DNA from 2 places in the Kitasatospora sp. NPDC058162 genome. Region 2 is predicted to be linked to the other one. Evidence: riboswitches for the same ligand, from Rfam matches in the RefSeq annotation. Region 2 holds a riboswitch; the other holds the start of a gene.
What was found. Region 2 has a riboswitch for magnesium ahead of ACFVXG_RS03665 (NRAMP family divalent metal transporter). Riboswitches for the same ligand answer to the same signal wherever they lie in the genome.
Positions count from the first base shown of each region.

Region 1 (3,404 bases), on a different contig from region 2:
GTCCGGGTCGCTGCCGGACTGCGGGGCCCGGTCGAGCAGCCGGCCGGCCGGGCGCAGCACCAGGTGCACGGCGAGCACCGCCAGGGTGCCGAGGGCGGCCAGCTCCAGCTTGCCGGAGGCGGCCAGCACCCCGACGGCGGCCGAACACCACAGCGTGGCGGCGGTGTTGAGGCCGCGCACGCCGGCGCCGTCGCGCAGGATCACGCCACCGCCGAGGAAGCCGATGCCGGAGACGACGTAGGAGGCGACCCGGGTGGGGCTGCCGGTGTCGCCGACCGCCTCGCTGTACAGGACGAACAGGGTGGCGCCGGCGGCGACCAGGGCGTTGGTGCGCAGGCCGGCCATCCGGGCCCGCCACTGGCGCTCGATGCCGATCAGTGCGCCGCAGGCGACGCCGGTGGCGAGCCGGACCAGGAACTCGACGGTGGTCAGGGTGTGCACGACGGCACCTCCTCCAGAGGATCCACGGGGAAAGCGGGCGGGGGGAGCGCGGGCAAAAGGAACGGACGGGTGGCGGGCCGCTGCCCGCCACCCGTCCGTACGGGTTCCGCTCGGCGGCTCAGTGGTTCAGCGCGGTCTGGACGACCTTGATGATGACCATGATCATCGCGATCAGCAGGTAGGCGCGCAGGGCGCCCATGCCGACCTTGCGGGCGGTGGACATGACCGGCCGGCCCAGGGTCTCCAGCGGGGGCATCCGCCAGTTCTCCCGGCCGGTGCGGTCGATCGGGTCCTCCTTGGTGCCGGTGCGGCCGGCGGTGAAGAAGTACCCGGCGACCAGGACCCCCGCCACGCCGCAGCCGGCCATGATCCAGAGGATCGCGCCCGAGCTGATGTCCGGCCAGACCACCGAGGCGGTGAGGATCAGCGAGAGCATCACCAGCACGCCGACCACCGTCGAGGTGAAGGCGTTGGTCCTGGGCCCGTTGGCCCAGGGGCCGAGCACGGCCTTGTCGTTGCAGAGCAGCAGCAGGAAGACGGTGGCGGAGGGCAGCAGCACCCCGGCCAGCACCTGGACGAACTGGGTGATCAGGCCCTGGGTGTAGCCGTTGGACAGCAGGGTGATCGTCGCGGCGACCGCGACCAGGCCGGCGTAGACGGCGTAGAAGCCCTTGGCGCCCTTGACCCCGCGGTGCAGCGAGTGCTTGATGCCGAAGACGTCGCCGATCGCGTAGGCGGTGGAGAGCGAGACGGCGAAGGCGCCGATGATCGAGGCGTCCAGCAGGGCGATGGCGAACAGCACGCCCGCCAGGTGCCCGGCCTTGTCCTCGATGCCCTTGGCCACGGCCGCGGTGTCGGAGAACTGGCCGAATCCGTCGGTGCCGGCGAAGGCCGCCGCCGTGAGGCCGATCAGCGCGGCCGCACCGATGATCACGATCGCGATGCCGATCCACAGGTCGACCTTCTCGTACTTCATGAAACGCGGGGTGATCCGCTTGTCGATGACGTACGACTGCTGGAAGAACAGCTGCCAGGGGGCGACGGTGGTGCCGACGATCGAGATGATGACCATCATGACGGCCGCGAGCTGGCCGGCGCCGCCGGGCATCTGCGGCGTCACGAAGTCGTGGGCCATCTGCGAGGTCTTGGGGTGGACCATGAAGTAGATCGGGACCAGCAGCAGCGAGCCGACGCACAGCGTGATGGCGACCCGCTCGAAGCGCTGGAAGGAGCCGGTGAAGGCCGAGGCGATGATGATCGCCGCCGCCAGCACCACGGAGAGGACCTTGGGCAGGCCCAGGTACCCGGCCGCCATGGTGACACCGATGAACTCGGTGACCAGGGTGAGGGCGTTGAGCAGGAACAGGTCGATGACGCTGAAGGCGCCCCAGAACTTGCCGAACCGCTCCAGGATCAGCCGGGCGTGGCCGACGCCGGTGACGGCGCCCAGGCGCAGCACCATCTCCTGGTTGACGTACAGCACGGGCACCAGCAGGAGCAGGGTCCACAGCAGCTGGGTGCCGTAGTTCTGGCCGGCCTGGCCGTAGGTGGAGAAGGCGCCCGCGTCGTTGTCGCCGACCATCACGATCAGGCCGGGGCCGACGATCGCGAGCAGGGTCTTGAGCCGGGCGGAGAGTCCGCTGCGGGGGGTGGTGTCGTCGAGCCGGATGGTGCCGAGCGCACCCTTGATGTCGCCGACGTGGGCGTCGTCCAGGACCGCGGACTTGGCGGCGGCGGGAGCGGCGGGGGCGGTGGGGACCGTGGGAACCTTCGGGTCCAGCATCACGTTGGTCATGGCGGTGGCCTCCCTCCCCCTACCTTGAGGGGGCGTCAGGGGGCACGCAGCGGCAATCCTCCCCACGGGCGCACGGCATCCACGCCGTACGGCGACGCTGAGCGGCGGCGGCCGTGCGGGCATGAGGATGCTGACGATGCGTCAGGCGGCGTGCGTCGAGGCATGGTTGAGCGCAGGACGAATCGCCGGGTGAACGCGCAGGGAAGGTTGTTACCGCGTGCCGGAGGTGTTCGAGAGCATGCGGAGGTAGGGGCTACTGTGGCCCGGACTATCGCAGTCCATGTCTCTCGCCTCCTCCCGGTCGGGGGCGCACCGTCTGTGCGCCGCATCACGACACGGCAAGGAGCACACCGGCCATCGAGGACCGGTACACCCCAACTCGTCAGAGCTTTGGCACTCCACGGCGTGTCCAGCCGGATCGGCCGGAAGCCACTTGGGGTCAACCCTTAACTCGGGAAGACCTGTCCTGAACCTGGGCGTCTCTCGACGTCGTCGGGTCAGTGGCCTGTGTCCGTGAAGACGCCTCACCGAACGAGGTGCCTTTTCAAACCTCCCAAAGCATAGACCCGGCGCGCCGGGCCCGTGTCACCTTTTCGGCTGACCTTCGACAGCTTTGTAGAACCTTGACCAAAACCGTGACGACTTGTGCATCCTTCCCCGGCATATATAGTTCACCGACATATGCAGCTGAACAGCTCACGAGGGGGAAGCATGTCCCACATCGATCCGAGCCGACCCGCGCCCGTCCTGCAGCTGGCCGGGGTCTCCCGGGTGCACGGCCGCGGCGCCGCCGAGGTGCACGCCCTGCGCGAGGTCGACCTGACCGTCCACGCCGGCGAGTTCGTCGCCGTGATGGGGCCCTCCGGCTCCGGCAAGTCGACCCTGCTCACCCTGGCCGGCGGACTGGACCTGCCCAGCGGCGGCGAGGTGCTGGTCGAGGGCGTGACCCTCGGCGGCCTCAGCCGGGGCAAGCTCGCCGACCTGCGGCGGCGCTCCGTCGGCTACGTCTTCCAGGACTACAACCTGATCCCCGCGCTCACCGCCGCCGAGAACATCGCCCTGCCGCGCGAACTCGACGGCGTCTCCGGCCGCACCGCCCGCCGGGAGGCCCTCGCCGCCCTGGAGGAGCTGGGCATCGGCGAGCTGGCCGACCGCTTCCCCGACGACA
Region 1 covers NZ_JBHVUS010000030.1:88,141-91,544, forward strand. Annotated here, with positions in the region: gene ACFVXG_RS35390 (MgtC/SapB family protein) at 1-441, opposite strand, end outside; gene ACFVXG_RS35395 (NRAMP family divalent metal transporter) at 560-2,224, opposite strand; M-box (ykoK) riboswitch at 2,603-2,779, opposite strand; gene ACFVXG_RS35400 (ABC transporter ATP-binding protein) at 2,948-3,404, shown strand, end outside.
Region 1: another riboswitch for magnesium. It lies ahead of ACFVXG_RS35395 (NRAMP family divalent metal transporter); the one in region 2 lies ahead of ACFVXG_RS03665 (NRAMP family divalent metal transporter).

Region 2 (3,404 bases):
CGGCTGGGGCGTCCAGCGGTGCAGCCCCTTGCGGTCGTAGTAGCGGGTCATCCCGAAGCCGAAGGCCAGCGCCAGCGCCACCCCGATGGCGATCATGATCCAGCCGCGGGCCAGCCCGGCGTCCCCGCGGGCGTCGAAGAACAGGATCGCCCGGATGCCGTCGCTCAGCTGCCGCATCGGCTCGAAGACGGCGAGGAAGCGGTAGAAGCCGGGCACCGCCTGGAGCGGGACGGTCGCCCCGGAGGACGGCAGGGCGAGCGCGATGAACACGAACATGGACACCAGCTGCCCGATCCCGCCGAACGCGGCGTTGATGGCCTGCACCCCGAGGCCGACGGCGAGGCTGGCGCAGTAGGCGAACACCCACAGCAGCGCCTGGTGCGGGGCGTCCATGCCGAGGATGCCGGCCGTGCAGAGCAGCACCAGCGAGGTGGTGACCAGCATGAGCCCGGCGGTCATCAGCATCTTGAGCAGCAGGGTCTGGGTGCGGCTGATCGGGACGGTCGGGCGGCGGGTGTGCCAGGGGCCGATCTCGCTGTCGCTGTAGCCGAGGGCGCCGTCGACGCCGTTGTGGATGATGTTGCCGCCGATGAAGCCGGTCAGCACGGCGAGCAGGGTGAAGTAGAAGGCGCTCAGGCCGAGGCCGCTGTGGCTGCCGATCGGGTGGCCGACCTGGGTGGTGACGGCGAACGGGTCGGCGAGCAGCAGCCGGGCGGTGGCACCGGTGTCCGGCCCCTGAGCACCCGAACCGCCCGAACCGCCCGGGGCCGGCACGGCGGCCAGCAGCTGCTGCCCGGCCGCGACCGAGGCCTGGTGGGCGGCGTTCTGGGCGATCTGGGAGGCGATCGAGGAGCCGAGGCTGCCCAGGCCGGGGTTGGTGAGGACGGTGAGGGTGGGCCGCTTGACGGCCCCGCCGGTGGCGAGCGCGGAGACGGTGGCGGTGAAGTCGGCGGGGACGAGCAGCACGCCGTAGACCTTGCCGGCGGCGAGCAGGTCGCGGGCGCCCGCGTCGTCGGTCTGCCGCCAGCGGACGGTGTCGTCGGGCGTGCCGGCCACCACGGCGCGGGTCAGCTGAGTGCCGAGGTTCACCGGCTGGCCGGGCGGCGGCGGGGCCTGGTCGGCGTTCACCAGGGCGATCGGCAGCCGGTGCAGGTGGCCGGTCGGGTTGACGATGCCGCCCAGGTAGAGCAGGGAGAGCAGCACGGCCACCAGGGCGCACAGCACGCCGGGGAAGAGCCAGAGCTTGGGGCGCCGGGCGAGCGCCAAGGCCCTCGCCTGCCGGGGAGCCCCCTGGGGGCCTGCGGTCTGGGAGCCGGCGGTAGCCATGCCACCCCTCTGCTGCGTGTGCGGGTACGGATCCGGCGGGAAGTCGTTCCGTCGTCACGCGGTGCTCAAACCCGCGTCACCCGGACGGGGGCCACGCCCGACGCCACACCCGCCGTCACATCTGACATCACACCCCCGCCAAAGGTAAAGGTTCTACCAAGTGCGCAAGTATCGCGCTCCGGCCGGTCTATGCTTCTTGAGGTTTGAAGAAGGCACCTCGTTCGGTGAGGCTTCTTCACGGACACAGGCCACTGATCCGACGACGTCGAGAGACGCCCAGGGTTAGGACAGATCTTCCCGACCTAAGGGTTGATCCGAAGTGGCTTCCGGCCCAAGCGGGTTGGACACGCCGTGGAGTGCCAAAGCTCTGACGAGTTGGGGTGAGCCGGCGTCTCTGTAGCGCGTCGGCGAACTCCTTGCCGTGTCGATGACACGCACCACGGGGTGCGTCGACCGGGAGGAGGCGAGAGACATGGATTGCAGTAGTCCGGGCCACAGTTGCCCCCACCCCCGCTTGTCCTCGTACACCTCCGGCACGCGGTAACAATCTCCCCTGCGCGTCCCTCCGGCGACGCATCACCTCACGCTCGCGGCTTCGCCGTGCCCGCACCGCCGCGCGCTGATGCGCCATGCCCTCACGCAGGGGGAATTGCTGCTGCGCGCCCCCATCACCCCGCCTGCCCAGGGGTCCACGGGAGGAACGTCATGACCACCAACGCCACACTCAACTCCAAGGTACCGCCGCAGCGTTCGGCCGTCCTGGACGACGCCCACGTCGGCGACATCAAGGGTGCGCTCGGCACCATCAAGCTCGATGACGACGCACCGCGCACCGGTCTGTCGGCGAGACTCAAGACCCTGCTCGCGATCGTCGGCCCCGGCCTGATCGTGATGGTCGGCGACAACGACGCGGGCGCCTTCTCCACCTACGGCCAGGCCGGGCAGAACTACGGCACCCAGCTGCTGTGGACCCTGCTGATGCTGGTGCCCGTGCTGTACGTCAACCAGGAGATGGTGCTGCGCCTGGGCGCCGTCACCGGCGTCGGACACGCCCGGCTGATCCTGGAGCGCTTCGGCAAGTTCTGGGGCGCCTTCAGCGTCATCGACCTGTTCCTGCTGAACGCGCTCACGCTGGTCACCGAGTTCATCGGCGTGACACTCGCGGCCGGGTACCTGGGCCTGCCCAAGGTCGCCTCGGTGGTGCTGGCGGCGGCGATCATCATCGCCTCGGCCTTCACCGGCTCCTTCCAGCGCTTCGAGCGGGTCGCCGTCACGCTGTGCATAGGCTCGCTGCTGCTGGTGCCGATCTACTTCATGGTCCACCCCAAGACCTCGCAGATGGCCCACGACTTCGTGGTGCCGCAGATGCCGGGCGGCGCGGGTGAACTGGCCGCGGTCATGCTGGTCATCATCTCGATCGTCGGCACCACCGTCGCCCCCTGGCAGCTGTTCTTCCAGCAGTCGTACGTCATCGACAAGCGCATCACCCCGCGCTTCATGAAGTACGAGAAGGCCGACCTCTGGATCGGCATCGCGATCGTCATCATCGGCGCCGCCGCCATGATGGGCTTCACCGCCGCCGCCTTCGCCGGCACCGACGGCTTCGGCCAGTTCTCCGACGCGGGCGCCGTCGCCCAGGGCATCGAGGACAAGGCCGGCCACCTGGCGGGCGTGCTGTTCGCCATCGCCCTGCTGGACGCCTCGATCATCGGCGCCTTCGCCGTCTCGCTCTCCACCGCCTACGCGATCGGCGACGTCTTCGGCATCAAGCACTCCCTGCACCGCGGGGTCAAGGGCGCCAAGGGCTTCTACGGCATCTACGCGGGCCTGGTGATCGCGGCGGCCGCCATCACCCTGCTGTCCACCGGGTACATGCAGGGCCTGATGACCCAGTTCGTCCAGGTGCTGGCCGGGGTGCTGCTGCCCTCCGCCACCGTCTTCCTGCTGCTGCTCTGCAACGACAAGGCCGTGCTCGGCCCCTGGGTGAACGGTCCCAAGACCAACGCCTTCACCGCCGCCGTGGTCGGCGTCCTGGTCACCCTCTCGCTGATCCTCACCGCGGCCGTCGTCTGGCCCGA
Region 2 covers NZ_JBHVUS010000002.1:37,011-40,414, reverse strand. Annotated here, with positions in the region: gene ACFVXG_RS03670 (YhgE/Pip domain-containing protein) at 1-1,326, opposite strand, end outside; M-box (ykoK) riboswitch at 1,536-1,713, shown strand; gene ACFVXG_RS03665 (NRAMP family divalent metal transporter) at 2,032-3,404, shown strand, end outside.